One region of the Kitasatospora sp. NPDC023118 genome, then DNA from elsewhere that is predicted to be linked to it. Evidence: riboswitches for the same ligand, from Rfam matches in the RefSeq annotation. Region 1 holds a riboswitch; each other region holds the start of a gene.
The links. A riboswitch is a leader RNA that binds a small molecule or an ion and turns the genes downstream of it on or off. The one in region 1 is predicted to bind cyclic di-AMP.

Region 2: linked by a shared signal. The riboswitch ahead of ACZ3UD_RS00400 (NlpC/P60 family protein) and the one ahead of ACZ3UD_RS04510 (M23 family metallopeptidase) in region 1 are both predicted to bind cyclic di-AMP.
Region 3: linked by a shared signal. The riboswitch ahead of ACZ3UD_RS12300 (M23 family metallopeptidase) and the one ahead of ACZ3UD_RS04510 (M23 family metallopeptidase) in region 1 are both predicted to bind cyclic di-AMP.
Region 4: linked by a shared signal. The riboswitch ahead of ACZ3UD_RS15680 (glycoside hydrolase family 16 protein) and the one ahead of ACZ3UD_RS04510 (M23 family metallopeptidase) in region 1 are both predicted to bind cyclic di-AMP.

The regions. Positions count from the first base shown of each region.
Region 1 is NZ_JBVHHW010000003.1:24,240-28,964, reverse strand. It holds gene ACZ3UD_RS04525 (TetR/AcrR family transcriptional regulator) at 1-171, opposite strand, end outside; gene ACZ3UD_RS04520 (alpha/beta fold hydrolase) at 218-1,078, opposite strand; gene ACZ3UD_RS04515 (YiaA/YiaB family inner membrane protein) at 1,137-1,427, opposite strand; cyclic di-AMP (ydaO/yuaA leader) riboswitch at 1,624-1,782, shown strand; gene ACZ3UD_RS04510 (M23 family metallopeptidase) at 1,795-2,643, shown strand; gene ACZ3UD_RS04505 (hypothetical protein) at 2,739-3,629, opposite strand; gene ACZ3UD_RS04500 (GNAT family N-acetyltransferase) at 3,672-4,250, shown strand; gene ACZ3UD_RS04495 (sensor domain-containing protein) at 4,374-4,725, shown strand, end outside.
Region 2 is NZ_JBVHHW010000001.1:92,455-97,179, forward strand. It holds gene ACZ3UD_RS00395 (C40 family peptidase) at 190-1,227, shown strand; cyclic di-AMP (ydaO/yuaA leader) riboswitch at 1,566-1,719, shown strand; gene ACZ3UD_RS00400 (NlpC/P60 family protein) at 1,730-2,869, shown strand; gene ACZ3UD_RS00405 (C40 family peptidase) at 3,096-4,142, shown strand; gene ACZ3UD_RS00410 (hypothetical protein) at 4,181-4,725, shown strand, end outside.
Region 3 is NZ_JBVHHW010000008.1:36,298-41,022, reverse strand. It holds gene ACZ3UD_RS12305 (APC family permease) at 1-1,361, opposite strand, end outside; gene ACZ3UD_RS12300 (M23 family metallopeptidase) at 1,735-2,697, opposite strand; cyclic di-AMP (ydaO/yuaA leader) riboswitch at 2,700-2,873, opposite strand; gene ACZ3UD_RS12295 (MFS transporter) at 3,191-4,725, shown strand, end outside.
Region 4 is NZ_JBVHHW010000010.1:203,957-208,681, reverse strand. It holds gene ACZ3UD_RS15695 (TetR family transcriptional regulator) at 66-731, shown strand; gene ACZ3UD_RS15690 (alpha/beta hydrolase) at 1,014-2,156, shown strand; gene ACZ3UD_RS15685 (MoaF-related domain-containing protein) at 2,238-2,567, opposite strand; cyclic di-AMP (ydaO/yuaA leader) riboswitch at 3,065-3,229, shown strand; gene ACZ3UD_RS15680 (glycoside hydrolase family 16 protein) at 3,230-4,717, shown strand.

The sequences.
Region 1 (4,725 bases):
CAGCCGGCGCAGTTCGGTCAGGCCGCCGCTGACGTGCTTGTAAAGGGAGGGGGTGGCGACTCCCGCGCGGGCGGCGACGGAGGCCAGGGTGAGGGCCTCGGCGCCCTGCTCGTCGATGAGGGCGAGGGCGTGGTCGACGACCTGGTCCGGGGTCAGTCCTACTCGGGGCATGGGTTCGGTTTCTCCGTACGGCTGCGGTTCGGCGGGTTCGGCGGGCTCAGACGAGCTCGGCGAGGAAGGGCAGCAGGGCGTCCGCGACGGCCTGCGGGTTGTCGGCCATCGGGTAGTGGCCGGACCCCTCGATCATCACCTGCCGGGTGCCGAGCGCCGCGGCCTGGCGCTCGGCGACGGCCGCCGGGTCCGGGAAGTCGGGGTCCTTGCCGCCCATCAGGACGAGCGAGGGGCAGCGGACGGCCGCGCACCAGCCGATCGGCGCGGAGTCCCCGGTGACGTGTCCGCGGGTGGCGGTCTTGCGCCCGGGGGTGTGCAGGTCGGCGACCAGCCCGGCCACGTACGCGTCGAGGTCGGCGGGCCGGGGGCCGGGGAAGGCCATCTTGCGCAGGTAGAAGCCCCAGACGGCCGGCCAGTGGACCATCGCGGTGCCCATGACGGCCATCACGCCGCGCATCAGGGCGTTGGCCCGGTGCTCGACGAAGGCGTCGATCAGCGCGATTCCGGCGACCCGCTGGGGCGCGTCCCCGGCGAGCTTGACCACGGTCGCCCCGGTGTAGGACTGCCCGACCAGGACGGCCCGCTCGATGCCGAGGTGGTCGAGGAGGGCGAGGACGTCGGTGGCGACGGCGGCCGGGCTGTAGTCGTCCCAGACGATCGAGGACTCGCCGAAGCCGCGCACGTCCACGGTGATGACCCGGCGCCCGGCGGCGGTGAGCAGCGGGTGCAGGTGCCGGTAGGCGCGGCGGCTGTCGAGCATTCCGGGGAGCAGGACGACGGGGGCGCCGTCGCCCTGCCGGGTGTCGTCGAAGGCGATCCGGCCGCCGGGGACGTCGAGGTACTGGGTGCTCGGGGTGATGGTGCCGTTCACGGTGGTCTCCACGGGGTCGGTGCTGCCGATAGCCATAAAGCTATGGCTAATAGCCTTAGCCGTCAACCCCTTCCCCCGGTGTCCCGGGGGCGGCTCAGGCCCCCTCGACCCGGAACGGATCGTGCTCGCTGAGCAGCTTCTCCAGTCGGGCCTGGTCGACCCGGGCGACGGTGTCCGAGGACTCCTGCCGGTCCCGGATCACCTTGGCCAGCGTTAAGGCGGAGGTGACGGTGTAGAGGAGGCCGATCCCGAGGAAGGCCCTGGTCCACCCGCCGACGGGCAGGTAGGCGATCCCGGCGGCGAGGGCCCCGCCGGAGATCGCGAACGAGAGGACGGCCTGGACGTAGTACGCGGCCGTGGTGCGTGACTGCATCGGTGCGCTCATGGCGTCAGGATGCGGCGGCGCGGCCGGGCCGCACATGAGTAGGAGTACTCAGATAGACTGGGTGGATGACGGGTCGTTCGTTGACGTCCGACCACCTGCCCCCCAGCCGTCCCGGACGGATGGCTTGGAATCAGGGCCTCCTAGGATTAACGTTTGATAACGCAGCGCGGTCGTCAACGCCGTACCCAGACGGCACCGTGCGCCGTCGCCTAATCCCGCCGACCGGCCTCCGGGCAGGTCAGGGAGCCGGGGAACCACGTTCCTTGGGGTGAATCGGCGGGGCCCCGGCCCGGCCGTAGGAGACCTTCCTGCTCCGAACCCGTCAGCTAACCCGGTAGGCGCGAAGGAAGGAAAGGAGCGCGCCTCCGTGGCGTCGACGCACACCCCGGCACACCCGGCCGGCCCCGCGGCCGGTACCCAGCTCCTCGACCACCCCGGCCCGGACGGCACCGAGTCCCTCGGCACCGACGACTTCGCCCCGGAGGCCGAGGCCAACCGCCACCGGATGCCGCGTCAGACCCGCGGGGCCTCCCCGCTGCTCGGCGTCACCGCCGTCGCCGCCACCCTGGGCGCCACCGGCTTCGCCTCCGCCACCCCGGCCGCCGCGCCCGCCGTCGAGGCCGCGGACGAGGCCCCGGTCACCCTCGCCGCCGACCCCGGCCTCGCGCTCGCCGCCCGCATCCAGCAGCAGGCCGACAGCCAGCGCACCGCCGCCGAGGAGGGCGCCCGCCTGCAGGCCGCGAAGGAGGCCGAGGCGAAGGCCGCCGCCAAGGAGGCCGACGCCAAGCGCGCCGCCGACGAGACCGAGCGCGCCAAGACCGCCGCCCTCACCCTGCCGGTGAAGGACTACAACCTCTCCGCCCACTACGGCCAGAGCGCCCGCTACTGGGCCCACCTGCACACCGGCCTGGACTTCGCCGCCGACACCGGCACCCCGGTCCACGCGGTGGGCCAGGGCACCATCACCTCGGCCGGCTGGTCGGGCGCGTACGGCTACCGGATCGTCGAGACCCTGCCCGACGGCACCGAGATCTGGTACTGCCACCTCTCCTCGATCATCAAGGGCTCCGGCGCGGTCGGTGCCGGCCAGCAGATCGGCAAGGTCGGCGCGACCGGCAACGTCACCGGCCCGCACCTGCACCTGGAGGTCCGTCCGGGCGGCGGTGCCCCGGTCGACCCGGAGACCTGGCTCCAGCAGCGCGGCCTCAACCCCTGACGGAACCCCCTGAACTCCTGGTGGGAGCCCCGACGAGAAGCGGGAGCCCCTGACGCGACGGCCGAGGGCCCCGGACACCCGGGGCCCTCGGCCGTTCACTCCGCCGACTCCGCCGACTCCGCCGGCAGTTGCGCCAGGTAGGCGTCGATCTCCTCCGCCCCCGGCTCCGGCGCGAGCTCCGGGAACTCCTCCACCAGCAGCCGCGGCAGCCCCGGCACCGTCCACTCGCCGATCAGGTCGAGCGCCACCTCGGCCGCCGCCGTCTCGAACTCCCCGAAGCCCCCGGCCAGTTCGTCCGGCATGGGCCGCCCCAGCGCGTTCAGCTCGGCCAGGTTGCGGTAGCTGCGCCGCATCAGGCCCTGTTCCAGCAGTCGCCGCGCGCCGTCGGTGGCCATGCCGACCGACAGCACCCGGCCCGGCCCCCAGCCCTGCTCGTCCGGTTCGTCCAGCCAGCCGGTCGGCACCAGCGCCTCGAACCCGGCCAGCCGCTCCTCCTCGCCGAGCCCGGCGAAGCCGGCCAGCCAGTTCCGCACCGCCGCCTCGTCCGCGGTGTCCACGCCGTGGGCGTGCAGCAGCACCGCGTACAGCCGCGGCCAGGTGACCAGGTCGGCGCGGCGCAGCAGCCCGGCTGCGACCTCGCCCTGCCACTCGGCCTCGGCGTGCAGCCGCTCCTGGCGCTTGGCGTTGAGCCGCTTCGCCGCCCGCTGGTGGTCGATCAGCAGCCGCACGGCGTCGCCGTACGCGAGCGGGTCCGCATCCGGGGCGGGTTGGACGTAGAGGTGGAGCCGCTCGTACAGCAGGTGCTCCACCGCGTTGGAGGTCAGTTCGGGCCAGCCGTCGTGCATCCTGCCCTCGCCCAGTTCCAGCAGCGCCAGCACCGTGCGCAGCGGCTCCTCGGCCACCGGCGCGCGGTCCTGCTCGGCCGCCCAGTCGAGCAGGTCGGCGGCCCTGGTGCGCGGGGCGAGCCGCAGGTCTTCGTCGTTCATGTTCCGAACGGTAGCCGTCGGACGGGGGTAGGGTCGGCAGCCATGGTCCCCGTACGCCTCACCGGCCCCAGGCTCGCCATCCGCGAGTACCACCACACCCCGGAGGAACTGGACGCGCTGTACGCGCTGTACAGCGACCCGGAGGTGACCCGCTACCTCCCCTTCGAGCCGCGTGACCGGGAGACCTGCGCCGACCAGATCGAGCTGTACCTGGAGGAGGCGATGGCCGAGGAGCGGGACACCTACCGCCTCGCCGTCGTCCGGCGCGAGGACGCCGAGGACCCGGCGGACGCGCTGCCGATCGCGCACGCCAGCCTCACCCTCGGCAAGTACAGCTCCGCTCACCTCGGTTACGTGCTGAGCCGCAGGGTGTGGGGCCGCGGCTACGCGGGCGAGATCGCCGGGCTGCTCTGCGAGCTCGCCTTCGGCCCGCTCGGGCTGCACCGGCTGGCCGCCCGGGTCGACGTCGACAACACGGCCTCCGCCAGGGTGCTCACCAGGCTCGGCTTCCAGCTGGAGGGGCGGGTGCGGCACGACCTGCACAAGGGCGGCGTCTGGTCGGACTCGTACCTGTACTCGCTGCTCGTCGACGAGTGGACCGGCCCCCTCGCCTCAGGATAGGTGGGGTTAACCCCACCCCCGATGCGCCGGTCCCCCGGATGCCCCCCGACCTGCGGTTCCGCCAGACTGTACGACGTCAGCGAGTACGAACGACCGCGAGAACGAGGGGCCGGGGGCCGGGACATGAGCAGCAGCCGAAGCACGCTGGACCATGGGTGGGACGTCCTGGGCGGTCACGACGACCCGCGCCCCGCGCGGGCCCGCCGGACCGAGCAGCCGCCGCCGTTCTGGCGGGCGCCGTTCTCCGCGTCCTACTACCGCGAGATCGGCTACGCGCTCACCGGCCTGCCGGTGGCGATCGCCGGCTTCACCGTCGCGATCACCATGTTCTGCTTCGGAGCCGGCACCTTCGTCACCGTCCTCGGCCTGCCCGTGCTGGCGAGCCTGACCACCGTCGCCCGCGGCTTCGGCCGGCTGGAGCGGGCCCGGGTGCGCGGCATGCTCGGCCTGGACGTGCCCGGTTCGGCGCCGGTGC
Region 2 (4,725 bases), on a different contig from region 1:
GACGGCGTGAAGGCCGGTCAGCGCGCGTTTTGCGAGGTGTGCGGATCCCGTGAAGTCAGCGTGGGGACCGGAGTTCACGCCTTCGGGGGAGTGGCAAAACGGATAGATCTTCACTAGGGTCTGGCGTCAAACCTATTTTCCGGAATCTCATCCGATCAGGTGAGTCCGATGGAAGAAGGAGCCGCTCCCTTGGCCTCCCACCGCCGTCCCAAGCAGCCGAGCCGCGCGCGGGTCTCCGTGCTCACCGCTGCCGCTGCGACCGCGGTCGCCCTCTCCGCCCAGGTGGCCGCGCACGCGGCGCCGCAGCCGAACAAGGACGACGTCAAGGCGCAGATCGACCAGCTCCAGCAGGAGCAGGAGCAGGCGGCGGAGAAGTACAACGGCGCCAAGGAGCGGGCCGACCAGCTCCGCAAGCAGGCCGATCAGCTGCAGGACCAGGTGGCCCGCAGCCAGGACCAGATGACCCAGCTGCAGACGGGCCTGGCCGAGGTGGCGGGCGACCAGTACCGCACCGGCGGCATCGACCCGTCCGTCCAGCTGATGCTCTCCTCCGACCCGTCCGGCTACCTGGAGAAGGCCTCCAGCGTCCAGCAGGCCAGCGCCAGCCAGACCGAGGCGCTCAAGAGCCTGCTCGACCAGCAGCGCCGGCTGGACCAGGAGAAGGCGGAGGCCGCCGCCGTCCTGTCCTCGCTGGACTCCACCACCAAGGACCTGAACCAGGCCAAGTCGGACGTCAACCAGAAGCTGAAGGCCGCCCAGGACCTGCTGAACTCGCTCAGCGCCGCCGACCGCGCCGCGCTGAAGGCCCAGCAGCAGCAGGACGACCGTGCCTCGCGCGGCAGCGCCCGGGTCGACCTCAGCAGCCTGCCGCCGGCCAGCGGCTACGCGGCCGTGGCCGTCGCCAAGGCGATGAGCAAGCAGGGCTCGCCGTACGTCTGGGGCTCCACCGGGCCGAGCACCTTCGACTGCTCGGGTCTGATGGTCTGGTCGTACGCCCAGGCCGGCGTCTCGCTGCCGCGCACCTCGCAGGAGCAGGGCAACGTCGGCACCCGGGTGCCCTCGCTGGACCAGGCCCAGCCGGGCGACCTGGTGATCTACGGCAGTGACCGGCACCACGTCGGGATGTACATCGGCAACGGCATGGTGGTCCACGCGCCGCACACCGGTGACGTGGTGAAGGTGATGAAGGCCGACGCGATGCCGATCAACACGATCCGCCGGGTCTGACGGCCCGACACGCCCGAAAGTCCGGGTTCCGGCCCTGTGATCCGCGCCACCCTCCTGCCGGGCGTGGCGCTTCGGGTTTGCCCGTTCCGTGGTCGGCTGATGAGGCCTGATCAGCTTTGCGTGCGGCGGCGATCACCATCGGTCATTTTCACAAAAGAACACGGGAAATCTTCCGTCTTTTTTCTGACAAGGATTTGAACGGATCACGGTTCAGTTACTAGGGTCGTGCCTCGAACCACCGCACTGTCGATCACCCAGCCGGGGTGGCGGCGGTGGTTACCGTCGAGTTCGCGAAACAGCGGGGCAGGTCGAAACGACTGTCCGACAGGGGAGCCCAGTGGTCGGGGGCGCTGCGGAGCGGAGCCGGGGAACCACGTTCCTCCGGGGTGAATCGGCGCCAGGTCGGCCGATGGAACGGCCGTGAGGCGTCGTAGGGCATGCTTCCGGCCCGAACCCGTCAGCTCACCCGGTAGGCGGACGTAGGAAGAAGGAGTCCGCCTTCGTGGCGTCCCATCGTCGTCCCAAGCCCGCCAGTCGCGCCCGTGTCTCGATCCTGACCGGTGTTGCCGCGGCAGCCGTCGCCCTCTCCGCGCAGTCCGGCGCGCACGCCGACCCGCAGCCGACCAAGGACCAGGTCAAGGAGCAGGTCGACCAGCTCAACGAGCAGGCCGAGCAGGCGACCGAGAAGTACAACGCCGCCCAGGAGAAGCAGCAGGCCCTGGAGAAGCAGGTCTCCGGCCTGCAGGACCAGGTGGCCCGGCAGCAGGCCCAGGTGACCGACATGCAGGGCGGGCTCGCCGAGATCGCCGGTGAGCAGTACCGCAACGGCGGCATATCCCCGACCGTCCAGCTGATGCTCTCCTCCAGTCCGGACAACTTCCTCAACCAGGCCGGTGCGCTCAACCAGGCCGGTGACACCCAGAAGAACCAGCTGAAGCAGCTCCAGGAGGAGCAGCGCAAGCTCGACCAGGACCGCACCGAGGCCCAGGGCAAGCTCGCCGAGCTGGAGTCCACCACCCAGCAGCTGAAGACCTCCAAGGAGGAGGTCCAGAACAAGCTGAAGGCCGCGCAGGACCTGCTCAACACCCTGACCGAGCAGGAGCGCCAGGCGATCCGTCAGGCCGAGGAGAAGGCCGCGGCCGACGCCAAGGCCCAGGCCGACGCCGCCGCCAAGGCCGCCCAGCAGCAGGCCGCCGCCGACCGCGCCTCGCGCGACAGCGGCCGCACCGACATCAGCTCGGGTTCGGGCTCCTCGGCCTCGCCGGTCGCCAAGCCGGCCGCCCCCGGCAGCTCGCACGGTGCCGCCGCGCTGGCCGCCGCCGCGGGCAAGGTCGGCAGCCCCTACGTGTGGGGCGCCACCGGCCCGGGCTCCTTCGACTGCTCCGGCCTGATGGTCTGGGCATTCAACCAGGTCGGCGTGTCGCTGCCGCGCACCTCGCAGGAGCAGGCCGGCGCCGGCACCCGGATCGGCTCGGACATCTCCCAGGCCCAGCCCGGCGACCTGCTGATCTTCTACAGCGACGCCCACCACGTCGGCATCTACGCGGGCAACGGCCAGGTGCTGCACGCGCCCAAGCCGGGTGCCTCGGTCCGCTACGAGGCGGTCTCCAACATGCCGCTGGCCTCCATCGTGCGGGTCTGATCCCCGCCCAGGCCGTTCGGGCCCGGCCCACCATCACGGAGGGCCGGGCCTGCGGCTTTTCCGACGGATCGAGCGGATGTCCGATTAGGAATCAAATATTCGGGTCTGGAGGGGTTTGGACTCGCTTGCCCTGACTCGCTAACGTCTGCCACCGGACTCCCGCTCGACGGCCGCCCGCTGGGGCGCGGCCGCGGGGCCGCGCCGCAGGATTGGAGCCGTTGCCGCCATGTCCGTGCACCGTCGTTCCCAACTGCTCGTCCGTGCGCTGGTGCTGACCGCGGCCGCCACCACGGCCCTGGGTGTGACGGCCGGCGGCAGCGCCCAGGCCGCTCCCGGCGCACCGGGCACACCCGACCGCAGAGACGTCAAGGCGCAGGTCGAGCAGCTGTACGACGAGGCCGAGCAGGCGTCCGAGAAGTGCAACGCCGCGCAGGAAGCGCAGAAGCGGCTCCAGGCCGAGACCACGCTCCTGCAGGGCGAGGTCGCCGCCGGCCAGGACCAGCTCAACCAGCTGCGCGGGGACCTCGCGACCGTGGCCGGGGCCGAGTACCGCGGCGGCGGGATGACCCAGACCGCCCAGCTGATGCTCTCCAGCGACCCCGAGTCCTACCTCGCCCGTGCCCGCACCTTCGGGCAGGCCGCCGAGCGGCAGCGGGAGACGCTGCACGAGCTGGTCAGCCGTCAGCGCAGGCTCGACCAGCGCCGCACCGAGACCGCGGGCAAGCTCGCCGAACTGGACCAGGCCCGGCGCTCGCTGGTCGAGAACAAGCAGCAGATCCAGCAGCGGCTGGTCAAGGCGCAGAAGCTGCTCAACAGCCTGGGCGCGGCCGAGCGGGCCCGGATGGTCGTCCAGGACGCCAACGACGCCGAGCGGCGCGCCACCCGCGGCACCGACCGGCTGGACCTCGGCACCACCCCGGCCGCCTCCGAGCGCGGGGCGGCCGCGCTGGCCGCCGCGGTGCGGATGATCGGCTCGCCGTACGTCTACGGATCCGCCGGGCCCCGCGCCTTCGACTGTTCCGGTCTGATGTACTACAGCTGGCGGCAGGCCGGAGTGACCCTGCCGCGCACCTCGCAGGCCCAGGCGTACGCCGGGCAGCGGATCAGCCTCTCCGAAGCGCGGCCGGGAGACCTGGTGATCTTCTACCGGGACATGCACCACGTCGGGATGTACGCCGGCGGCGGGGTGATGGTGCACGCCCCCTACCCGGGCGCCAAGGTGCGGTACGAGAGCGTCAACGCGATGCCGGTCACCGGGGTGGTCAGGCTCTGAGCGCGACGCCCTCCGACCCGGCCGACATACCCGGTCGCGTGCTGTCCCGGCGCGCTGCGCTGCTGCTGGCGGCCGGCGGGCTGGCCCAGCTGTCGCTGCCCCCGGCCGCGCCGCCGGCACCGGCCGGGCGGCCGGCCGACCAGCGGGCCGAGGTGGCCGATCTGCTGGCGGCGCGGGCGCGCTCACTGCCCGCCTGGTCCGGGCTCACGGGGGCCGAGGCGGTCTACCGCAACCTGGTGCTGTCGCCCGGTCAGGGGTCTTCGGCGGCCGACGGGCCGGACCGGCTGACCGCCGCCGTCGAACTGGCGGTGCGGATCGCCGGCTACGACGAGTACCCGGTGGTGTACCCGCGCCGGATCGCGCTGGTCCGGGAGGCGGGAGGCTGGCGGGTCGAGCGGGAGGAGGCCGTGAGCGGGCCCCCGGCGCTGTGGGACCTCGGCCCGGCCCGTACCGCCCCCGGCGCGCACTGCCTGGTGCTCGGCCTGGCCGACGGGCCGGACCCGGCCGGGCTGGTCGCGGTCGGGGACAAGGCGGTGCCGGCCGTCAGCGCGGTGTGGGGCGGCGCCTGGCCGGGCCGGCTGCT
Region 3 (4,725 bases), on a different contig from region 1:
TTGACCACCAGCAGCACCACCACCCCGGCCATCGCCACCCCGCCCACCAGCGGCGCGACCAGCGTCCGGCACCAGTGCGCGGTCTCCGGGTGCCGACCCCGCACATGGAAGTACCCGACCACCGCGAAGGAGCAGAGCGTCTGCACGACGAGGATCGCCATCGTCCCCAACAGCGCGAGCAGCGTGTACAGATGGACGTACGGATCCATCCCCGCCGCCAGGAAGGCCACCACCAGCACGGCCGCGATCACCGACTGCACCACCGAGGCGAGGTACGGCGAGCCGTGCCGCGGGTGGGTCCGGCCGAGCGCCGGGTGCAGGAAGCCCTCCCGCCCGATCGCGTACAAGTACCGTGCCGCGCACTGGTGGAAGGCCATCGCGCAGGCGAACGAGCCGGTGACGACCAGCCATTGGAACACCGTCACCGCCCAGGCCCCCAGGTGCGCGCCCAAGGGGTCGAAGAACAGGCTGTTCCCGTCCTTGCCCGGCACCGTCCCGCTCGCCACCGCGATCGCATGCTCGACTCCGTTGCCGGACACGATCATCCAGGACACGAAGACGTAGAACAGCCCGATCCCGACCACCGACACCAGGGTGGCCCGCGGCACCACCCGCTTCGGGTCGCGCGACTCCTCCCCGTACATCGCGGTCGACTCGAAGCCCACCCAGGACCAGAATGCGAAGAACAGCCCCAGCCCGGCCGCCTCCGCGCCCGAACTCCCAACCCCCTTAATGGCGTTCAGCGGATTCACCGCCTCACCCACGATCCCGTCCGGCCCGCCGCCGGAGGCCAGTACGGCCAGCGAGACCGCGCCCAGCACCCCGATCTCCAGCACCAGCGCCACCCCGAGCACCTTCGCCGTCAGGTGCAGGTCGAACCACGCCATCACCCCGATCACGGCCACCCCGAACAGCGCGTACCAGCCCCAGCCGAGGTCCACCCCCAGCCGCGAACGGACCAACCCGCGCAGCGAGTACGCGAAGAAGCCGATGATCGAGGCCTCGAAGACGATGTACGCCATGACCGCGAGCAGCCCCGAGGCCATCCCGGCGACCCGGCCCAGCCCGTGCGAGATGTACCCGTAGAACGCCCCGGCGGCCGTGATGTGGCGGGCCATCGCCACGTACCCGACCGAGAACACCGTGAGCACCACGGTCGCCACGATGTACGCGGCGGGCGCGCCGACCCCGTTGCCCTGCCCGACGACGATCGGCAGGTTCCCGGTCATCGCGGTGATCGGGGCCGCGGTGGCGACCGCCATGAACACCACGCCCACCAGGCCCACCGAGCCCGCCTTCAACCGGTCGACCCCGCCCGCGCCGGACCGTTCCCCGACCGCGTCCCCGCTCCCGACCGCCATTCGGCCTCCTCGTCCGTCCAAACCCTCGCGCCCGCGGAGCAAGGCCGGGCGCCGACTGCCCGACAGCATCGCGCGACCGGGACCGCACCCGAAAGACGACGGATCTCGCCAGAGGCGGCAGGAGTTGACGCCCAGTTCGACCACTCGAACTCACCCGGATCCGCAAACGGCAACGGCCGGCCCGGCTCCACGAGGGGTCCTCACGAAGCAGGGCCGGCCTTGGGCGTGTCCCGCGCCCATGTCCACCGGTGCGGCGATCACCCGGTCGAGCGGTCACCCGACATGACCATCCCGGGCGGTCGATTCGCCCCGCACCAGCGGTGGTTCCTGAAACCCGCGGTCAGCGCGGGGTCCGAACAGGGTCTGCGCAGCGTCAGAGCGCGACGCCGTGCGCCCGCAGGTAGGTGACCGGGTTGATGTCCGAGCCGTACTCCGACCCGGTGCGGATCTCGAAGTGCAGGTGCGGCCCGGTCACGTTGCCGGTGGCGCCGGAGAGGCCGAGCCGCTGGCCGACGGTGACGGTCTGACCGATCTTCACGCCGATCACGGAGAGGTGCGCGTACTGGGCGTACTTGCCGTCGGCGAGCTTGATCTCGACCTGGTTGCCGTAGGCACCGCCGTTGCCGGCCTTCACCACGACACCGTTGGCGACCGCGCGCACCGGGGTGCCGGTGGAGGCGACGAAGTCCTGGCCGGTGTGGTGGCCGGAGGCCCACATCGAGCCGGCCACGCCGTAGGCCTCGCCCAGCACCGGGTTGGCCAGCGGGGCGACATAGCCGGAGGTGGCGGCGACCGGGGCGGCGGTGACAGCCTGGGCCGGAGCGGCGTTCTGAATCTGGGCCTGGACCTGGACGCCCGGCTTGGCGGCCTCGGTCTGAACCTGTATCTGAGCGTCGGCGGCGGCGGGAGCGCTCTGGGTGACCGGGGCGGTCGGCTCAGCCGGGGCCGCGGGCTTGACCGGGGCGGCCGGCTCGGCGGTGTCGGCGTGGGCCGCGAGCGACAGCCACTGACCCGGGAAGATCAGGTTCGGGTCGGCGCCGACCACCGAGCGGTTCTGCTCGTACAGCGCGGGCCAGCCGCCCTCGACGTTCCTGGCGTCGGCGATCTTGGACAGACTGTCGCCGCCGACGACGCGGTAGCTCTCGTGGGCGGCCGCAGGGGCCGACTCGGCGTCCGCGGCTGCGGCGTGCTGCACGACCGAGGCGGCCGGGGCGTTGTGGGCCTGGGCGCTCATCGCGGTCACGAGCGGCAGGGCGAAGGAGACACCGGTGACGGCGGTGGCGATGCCGATGCGGGCGGCGCGGGGCAGGGCGATACGACGAGCCTGAGCAGGCATGGGATTCCTCTCCGACGCCTGCGAGGTGAGCTGTCGGGTTCGGGCTGGAGTTGCCCGGCCGCATGCGCGGCTTCACCCCGAGCCGGCCCTGGACGTTCGCGCTGAACAGCGCGGACTCCGGTCCGGCGACTTACCTGTGGGTCCCCCGCTCCTGCCGTGCAGAGCTCAGTTCGAACCACCGGGCAGCGGCAGGACTCGGCGTTCCACCCGGTGGATCCACCCGGGCTGGCCAGGTGGTCGCTGAACTAAAACCCATCCGTTCGGGTGAAGCAATGTCGATCTCTTGAACCGGCGACAACCTCCCGAGGCGCGGTCACCCTCCGCATGGCCCGTTGTGCGGTGCGTACACAATCCATTCACTCGGCGCCACTGATCCACGACCCTGCGCCGACCTCGGCAGCCCAGCGCGACCCTCCGCTCACGCACCGCCCACCCCGGACACACCGCCCGGTGACCCTTGTCACGTGCACCCCGCCGGGCGCAGGATCAGGCCGTGGCCACCTCAACGGCCGGCACCCTGCGCCTGGGCACCGCGCAGGGCCGCTGGGTTCTCCTGGCAACGGTGCTCGGTTCCAGCATGGCGATGCTCGACGGCACCGTGGTGAACGTCGCCCTGCCCCGGATCGGCTCCGACCTCGGCGCCTCCCTGGCGTCCCTGCAATGGACGCTGAACGCCTATCTGCTCACCCTGGCGGGCCTGATCCTGCTCGGCGGCGCGCTCGGCGACCGGTACGGGAGGCGCAAGGTCTTCCTGATCGGCGTGGTCTGGTTCGCCGCCGCCTCCGCGGCCTGCGCCGTCGCCCCGAACATCAACGTGCTGATCGCCGCCCGCGCCGTCCAGGGCATCGGCGGGGCACTGCTCACCCCCGGCTCGCTCGCCATGCTCCAGGCGGTCTTCCATCCTGACGACCGCTCGGCGGCGGTGGGCCTGTGGTCCGGCCTCGGCGGGGTGTCCGCGGCCATCGGCCCCTTCCTCGGCGGCTGGCTGGTGGACGGCCCCGGCTGGCGCTGGATCTTCCTGCTGAACCTTCCGCTGGCCGCCGCCGTGATCGCGGTCACCTCCCGCTACGTCCCGGAGAGCCGCGACGAGTCCGCCTCCGGCCGCTTCGACGTGCCCGGCGCACTGCTCGCCGCACTCGCCCTCGGCGCGATCACCTACGCGCTCACCGCCGCCGGGGAGGGCCTGTCCCCCGCCGTCTGGCTCACCGGCGCGATCGGCCTGCTGCTCGGCACCGCCTTCGTCACCGTCGAGCGCCGCGCACCCGTTCCGATGCTGCCGCTCGGACTGTTCTCGTCCCGGCTGTTCACCGCCGTGAACCTGGTCACCCTCTGCGTCTACGCGGCCTTCAGCGGGGTGTTCTTCCTGCTGGTGGTCCAACTGCAGATCGTGTCCGGCTTCTCGCCCCTGGTCTCGGGCTTCGCCCTGGTGCCGATCACGGTGCTGATGCTGACCCTGTCGGCGCGCGCCGGCCGCCTCGGCAAGCGGATCGGCCCACGCATCCCGCTCACCGTCGGCCCCCTGCTCTGCGCCGCCGGGGTGCTGCTGATGCTGCGCACCGGTCCCGGCTCCTCCTACTGGGCGGACGTGCTGCCCGCCGTCGCGGTGATGGGCAGTGGGATGACCCTGCTGGTCGCCCCGCTGACCGCGACGGTGCTGGCCGCCGTCGACGTACGGCACGCGGGCATCGCCAGCGGCGTCAACAACGCCGCCGCCCGCGCGGCCGGCCTGCTCGCGGTGGCCGCCCTCCCGGCGCTGGCCGGCCTGAGCGGCGATGCCTACCGGGTGCCGTCCTCGGTGGACTCCGCCTTCCACACCGCGATGCTGATCTGCGCGGGCCTGCTGGTCGGCGGCGGGCTGATCGCCTTCGCCACCGTCCGGGGCAACGTGCTCACCCCGGACGAGCGCCCGGTCGCCGAGCCGAACTGCGACTGGCCCTGCGCCACCACCACCCCGCCGCTCGACCCCGGACACACCAAGACGCCCGAGGGCCCTGCCACCGGAACGGTGGCAGGGCCCTCTCCAGACAG
Region 4 (4,725 bases), on a different contig from region 1:
CGAACGACACGGTACGCCCATGTGGCATGACGTGCCAACAAGTCTCGATGTGACTTTTCGGCGCGATGTGCCATCTGAATGATCGACTGCGTACGCTGGCCCTTGTGACCGGACGCCCCTCCCTGACTCAGCGCCGCCGTGATGCCACCCGGCTGGAGATCGCCCGCACCGCCGCCGAGCTCTTCGCCGAGCAGGGGGCCGAGGCGACCACCGCGGAGGAGATCGCCCTCGCCGCGGGCATCTCGCTGCGCACCTTCTACCGCTACTTCTCGGTCAAGGAGGACGCCGTCGCGCCGCTGCTGGCGGCTGGCGGGCAGCGCTGGGTGGACCTGCTGGCGGAGAGCTCGGCGGACCTGCCGCTGCGCGAGGTGCTGGAGCGCTCGGCGGTCGCGTCGCTGACCCCGGCCGACGACGCGGCGGTCGAGGCGATGCACTGGACCCGCAGTCTGCTGCGCGACCCGCGGTTGGACGGCACCTGGCAGCGGGTCCACGCGGGCTCGGAGGAGCGGCTGCGGACGGTCCTGGCCGACCGCTGCCCGGTCGGCACCGACCCGCTGGAGCTCCGGCTGGCCGCCGCCGCGGCGACGGCGGCGATCCGGGTGGCCCTGGAGCAGTGGGCCTCCTCGGACGCCCCTGTCACCGGCCCGGGCTCCCCGCAGGACCTCGGCGCCCGCTGCATGCGGGAGCTCACGGCGGGGTTGGGGCTCTGGGCGCGGGTGGGCGGGGAGTAGCGAGGGTGGCTGGCGGCCGACGGGATTCGGCGTTCAGATGACAGATTTCGAAATCTGTCATCTGTTCTCTGTCATCTGAAATCTGAACGCTGTCATCTGTTCTCCGACGGCTCTCAGTCGGCTCCCTGCCCGCTCCCCGCTGACTGTCGGGCAGTGCTCAGTTTTCTCCAAGCTCCCGCTAGGGTTGGTGATCGCGCGCCCCGGCGGGGGAACCGGGGTGACCTCCTCGGATGTCCTGATCGGAGGGGGGCGGGGAGTTCGAGGCGTGGGAGCAAGTAGGACATGGGTCTGACGAGCCACAAGGTGCTGGCGCTGGCCATATTGATCGCCGTCGTGATGATGGCCTGCACGGTCTGGCTGTGGCCCAGACTCGCCAAGAAGTCCTGGCAGGCGGTGTTCGGTCGGATCGGAGCGCTGCTCGCCACCCAACTCGCCGTGCTCGCCGCGCTCGGTCTGGTGGCGAACAACTACTTCGCCTTCTACAGCAGCTGGGGCGACCTGCTGGGCACCGGTAGCACCGGCCCGGTGGTGATCCACAACAAGGCGGACGCCGCCGGCCGCCTCATGGTCGAGACCATCGGCCACGCCTCGGTGCAGGGCGGGGGAGCGCTGGGCCGCGAGCCCAGCCAGTCCGGTGAGATCCGCAAGATCCGGATCGACGGCAAGGTCAGCCGGCTGTCCACCGAGGGCTACGTCTACCTGCCGCCCCAGTACTTCCAGCCCGAGTACGCGCAGAAGCAGTTCCCGGCCGTGATCGTCAGCACCGGCTTCCCCGGGATCGCCGAGAACCTGATCACCCGGTTCAACTACCCGGGTGCCGCGCTCAAGCTGCTGCAGGAGGGCCGGATGCAGCCGACCGTCATGGTCCTGATGCGCCCCTCGCCCGCCCTGCCGCAGGACACCGAGTGCGAGGACATCCCGAACGGCGCCCAGTCCGACACCTACTTCAGCAAGGACGTCCCCTCGGCGATCCAGGCGAGCTTCCGGGTGTCGACCGACCCGCAGGCCTGGGCCTTCATGGGCAACTCGACCGGCGGCTACTGCGCACTCAAGCTGGCTATGCGCCACCCGGACGTCTTCCCGACCGCCGTCGCCCTGTCCGCCTACTACGACGCCGCCGACGACCCGACCACCGGCGACCTCTTCGGCGGCAGCAAGCAGCGCCGAGACGAGGCCAACCTGATGTGGCGGCTGAAGAACATGCCCCAGCCGAAGGTCTCCGTGCTGCTGGCCGGCACCAAGAAGGGCGACGGCAACTACCGGCAGGACACCGAGGCCTTCATCGACGCGGTGCACAGCCCGATGAAGGTCTCCTACAGCATGCTGGAGAACGGCGGTCACAACTTCGAGACCTGGAGCGCGCTGCTGCCGTCCTCGCTGGAGTGGTTGTCCGACCACCTCAAGGTGCCGAACCAGGCCGTCTGACGCCGAACGGTCCGAGAAGCTGAGCGTGAACTGAACCCCCGGAGCCACCAGCCCGGGGGTTCAGTTCACGCTCAGCCTGGCTCAGGCCACCCGCTCCAGCGTCCCCGCGTGCAGCTGCCCGACCCGGCCGCCCTCGCCCTCGAAGGTCCAGAAGGCCCGCACGGTCAGCTTGTTGAGGTCCATGACGTGGCTGACGGTGATCCCGCTCTGCTCCGTCCAGCTGACGAAGTAGATCTCCGGCGCGACCTCGGCGACATGCAGCAGCACGTCCTCCCACTGGCCTGCCGACTCGCCGAGGCCCTCCCAGCGCAGCCGCTTGCCGTCGGCCGAGTAGGTGTTGCGGAAGGCCGCGCCGTTGTCGGCCCGGAAGACGTAGGTACGGCCGGCGAAGGCGGGCAGGGACGCGGTCATGGTGGGGCGGGACCTCTTTTCGGGAGCGTGGGGCGGACCGTGCGGGGCGTGCAGGTCGTACAGACAGTGCAGGTCGTGCGGTCGTGCGGATCGGCTCGGGCACTTGTGCACGGCGGAAAATGTCAGGGCTCCAATTTATCCGACCGGGCCGACTTGGGCGGCCCCACGCCACGGTACGGTCCGCCACCGCGTCACCCGTCGCGGTCTGTGACCGGCACCTGGGCGTCGCACGCCGCACCTGCTTCGGCAACGGCGAGATCTACTCCGGCTGATCGCCGCACTCGATCGACTCGATCGGCGCTCTCGATCGCCATGCTTGATCGGCGCTGTTGATCAACTCAGCTACCACGCAGCGTCGTTGATCGACGCCACTGTGAGCTGTGCGACAACCGGCCCGACGGAGTTGTCCGTTTACGGACGGCCTGCCTAGCCTGCAACGGTCGTCCGCCCTCGCGGACCCCGCCGCCGGGACGCCGAGTCCTGTCCACCCGCCGGCGGGCAACCGAGCACCACAGCGGACGGGAGCGGGGGAACCAAGGTCAGCGCCCGGCCCTGCGCTCTCGCACGCGGGCCGCGGCTAGGGGTGAAGCCGCTCCACAGGCGGCCGGGCAACTGCAGCCCGAATCCGACAGCTCACCTCGCAGGCGTCGCAGAGGACTCCCATGCACCAGCCTGCCCGCCGCCGCGCGCCGCGCCACGCCCGTCCGTCCCACCGCGGCCGCGACGCCGCCCTTGCCGCCACCGGGGCGCTCGCCATCAGCGGTGCCGGCCTGCTCGGACTGCCGCCCGTCTCCGGCGCCCAGGCGGCCACCGGCCCGACCGTCACCCAGGACCGGCTCGCCCCCGCCACCATGGTCGCGGGCAAGGCCACCACTGCCTCGCTCGGCCTGCACTCCTCCTCCTGCTTCGTCGTCAAGACCGTCGGCGTCGGAGTGCGCGACGCCCGCGGCACCAACCTCGATTTCCCCGGCAACGCCACCAACCTGCAGATCTGCCCGAGCGGGGTCAACTTCACCAGCGGCGCGCGCACCCTGCCCGCCGGGACGTACACCCAGTTCGGCTTCTGGCAGGACTTCGGAAACACCTGGCACAACCTGCCCTCGCAGCAGCTGGTGGTCTCCGCCGCCGGTACGTCGACGCCGACCCCGTCGCCGACGAGCACGCCGTCCCCGACGAGCACGCCGTCGCCGACCACCGCCCCGTCGCCGACGGCCACGCCGTCGCCGACCACCGCCCCGTCGCCGACGGCCACGCCGTCGCCGACCACCGCCCCGTCCCCGACCACCGCCCCGTCCCCGACCACCGCCCCGTCCCCGACGACCAAGCCGTCGCCGACGGCCACCCCGTCCCCGACGACCGCGCCGTCGCCGACGGCCACCCCGTCCCCGACGACCGCGCCGTCGCCGACCGGCACCCCGAGCGCCACCGCGAGCCCGAGCACCCCGGCGCCGTCCTCCCCGATCGCCGGCAAGTCGCTGACCTGGTCCGACGAGTTCAACGGCCCGATCAACTGGGGTCAGCGCTGGGTCGGCGACAAGAGCACCTCGTACAAGTACGGCAACCACAACCCGGACGACAACAAGCTCGACTGGCTGAACAAGAACAACGTCACCGTCGCGAACGGAGTCGCCACCTTCACCGCCGCCCCCGGCGGGCCCACCCTGGAGAACGGCCAGCAGTCCTGGAACACCGGCTTCCTGACCACCGAGGGCTCCGCCGAGGGCTTCCAGGTCAAGACCGGTGACTACGCCGAGACCCGGGTCAAGCTGCCCTCCGGCACCGGCGCCTGGCCGGCCCTGTGGACGTGGAAGAACGGCAACGGGGAGATCGACTCCTTCGAGTACCACCCCGACAACCCGAACCTGCTGGAGCTGACCAACCACGTCAACCCCGGCAACCCCGACTACTACACCGACGCGAACGCCGTCGCGAAGGACCAGTGGGTGACCATCGGCACCTACTACGGCGCCAACTCGGTCGACTGGTACGTCAACGGCGTCAAGGTGTTCTCGGATGGCAAGGGCGTCGGCGCCAACTGGTCGGCGTACCTGATCCTCAACCTCTCGGTGTGCGCGGGCAAGTACCACCCCGCGCCGCAGGGCAACACCCCGATCACCTTCTCCGCCGACTACGTGCGCGTCTACCGCTGATCGCATCT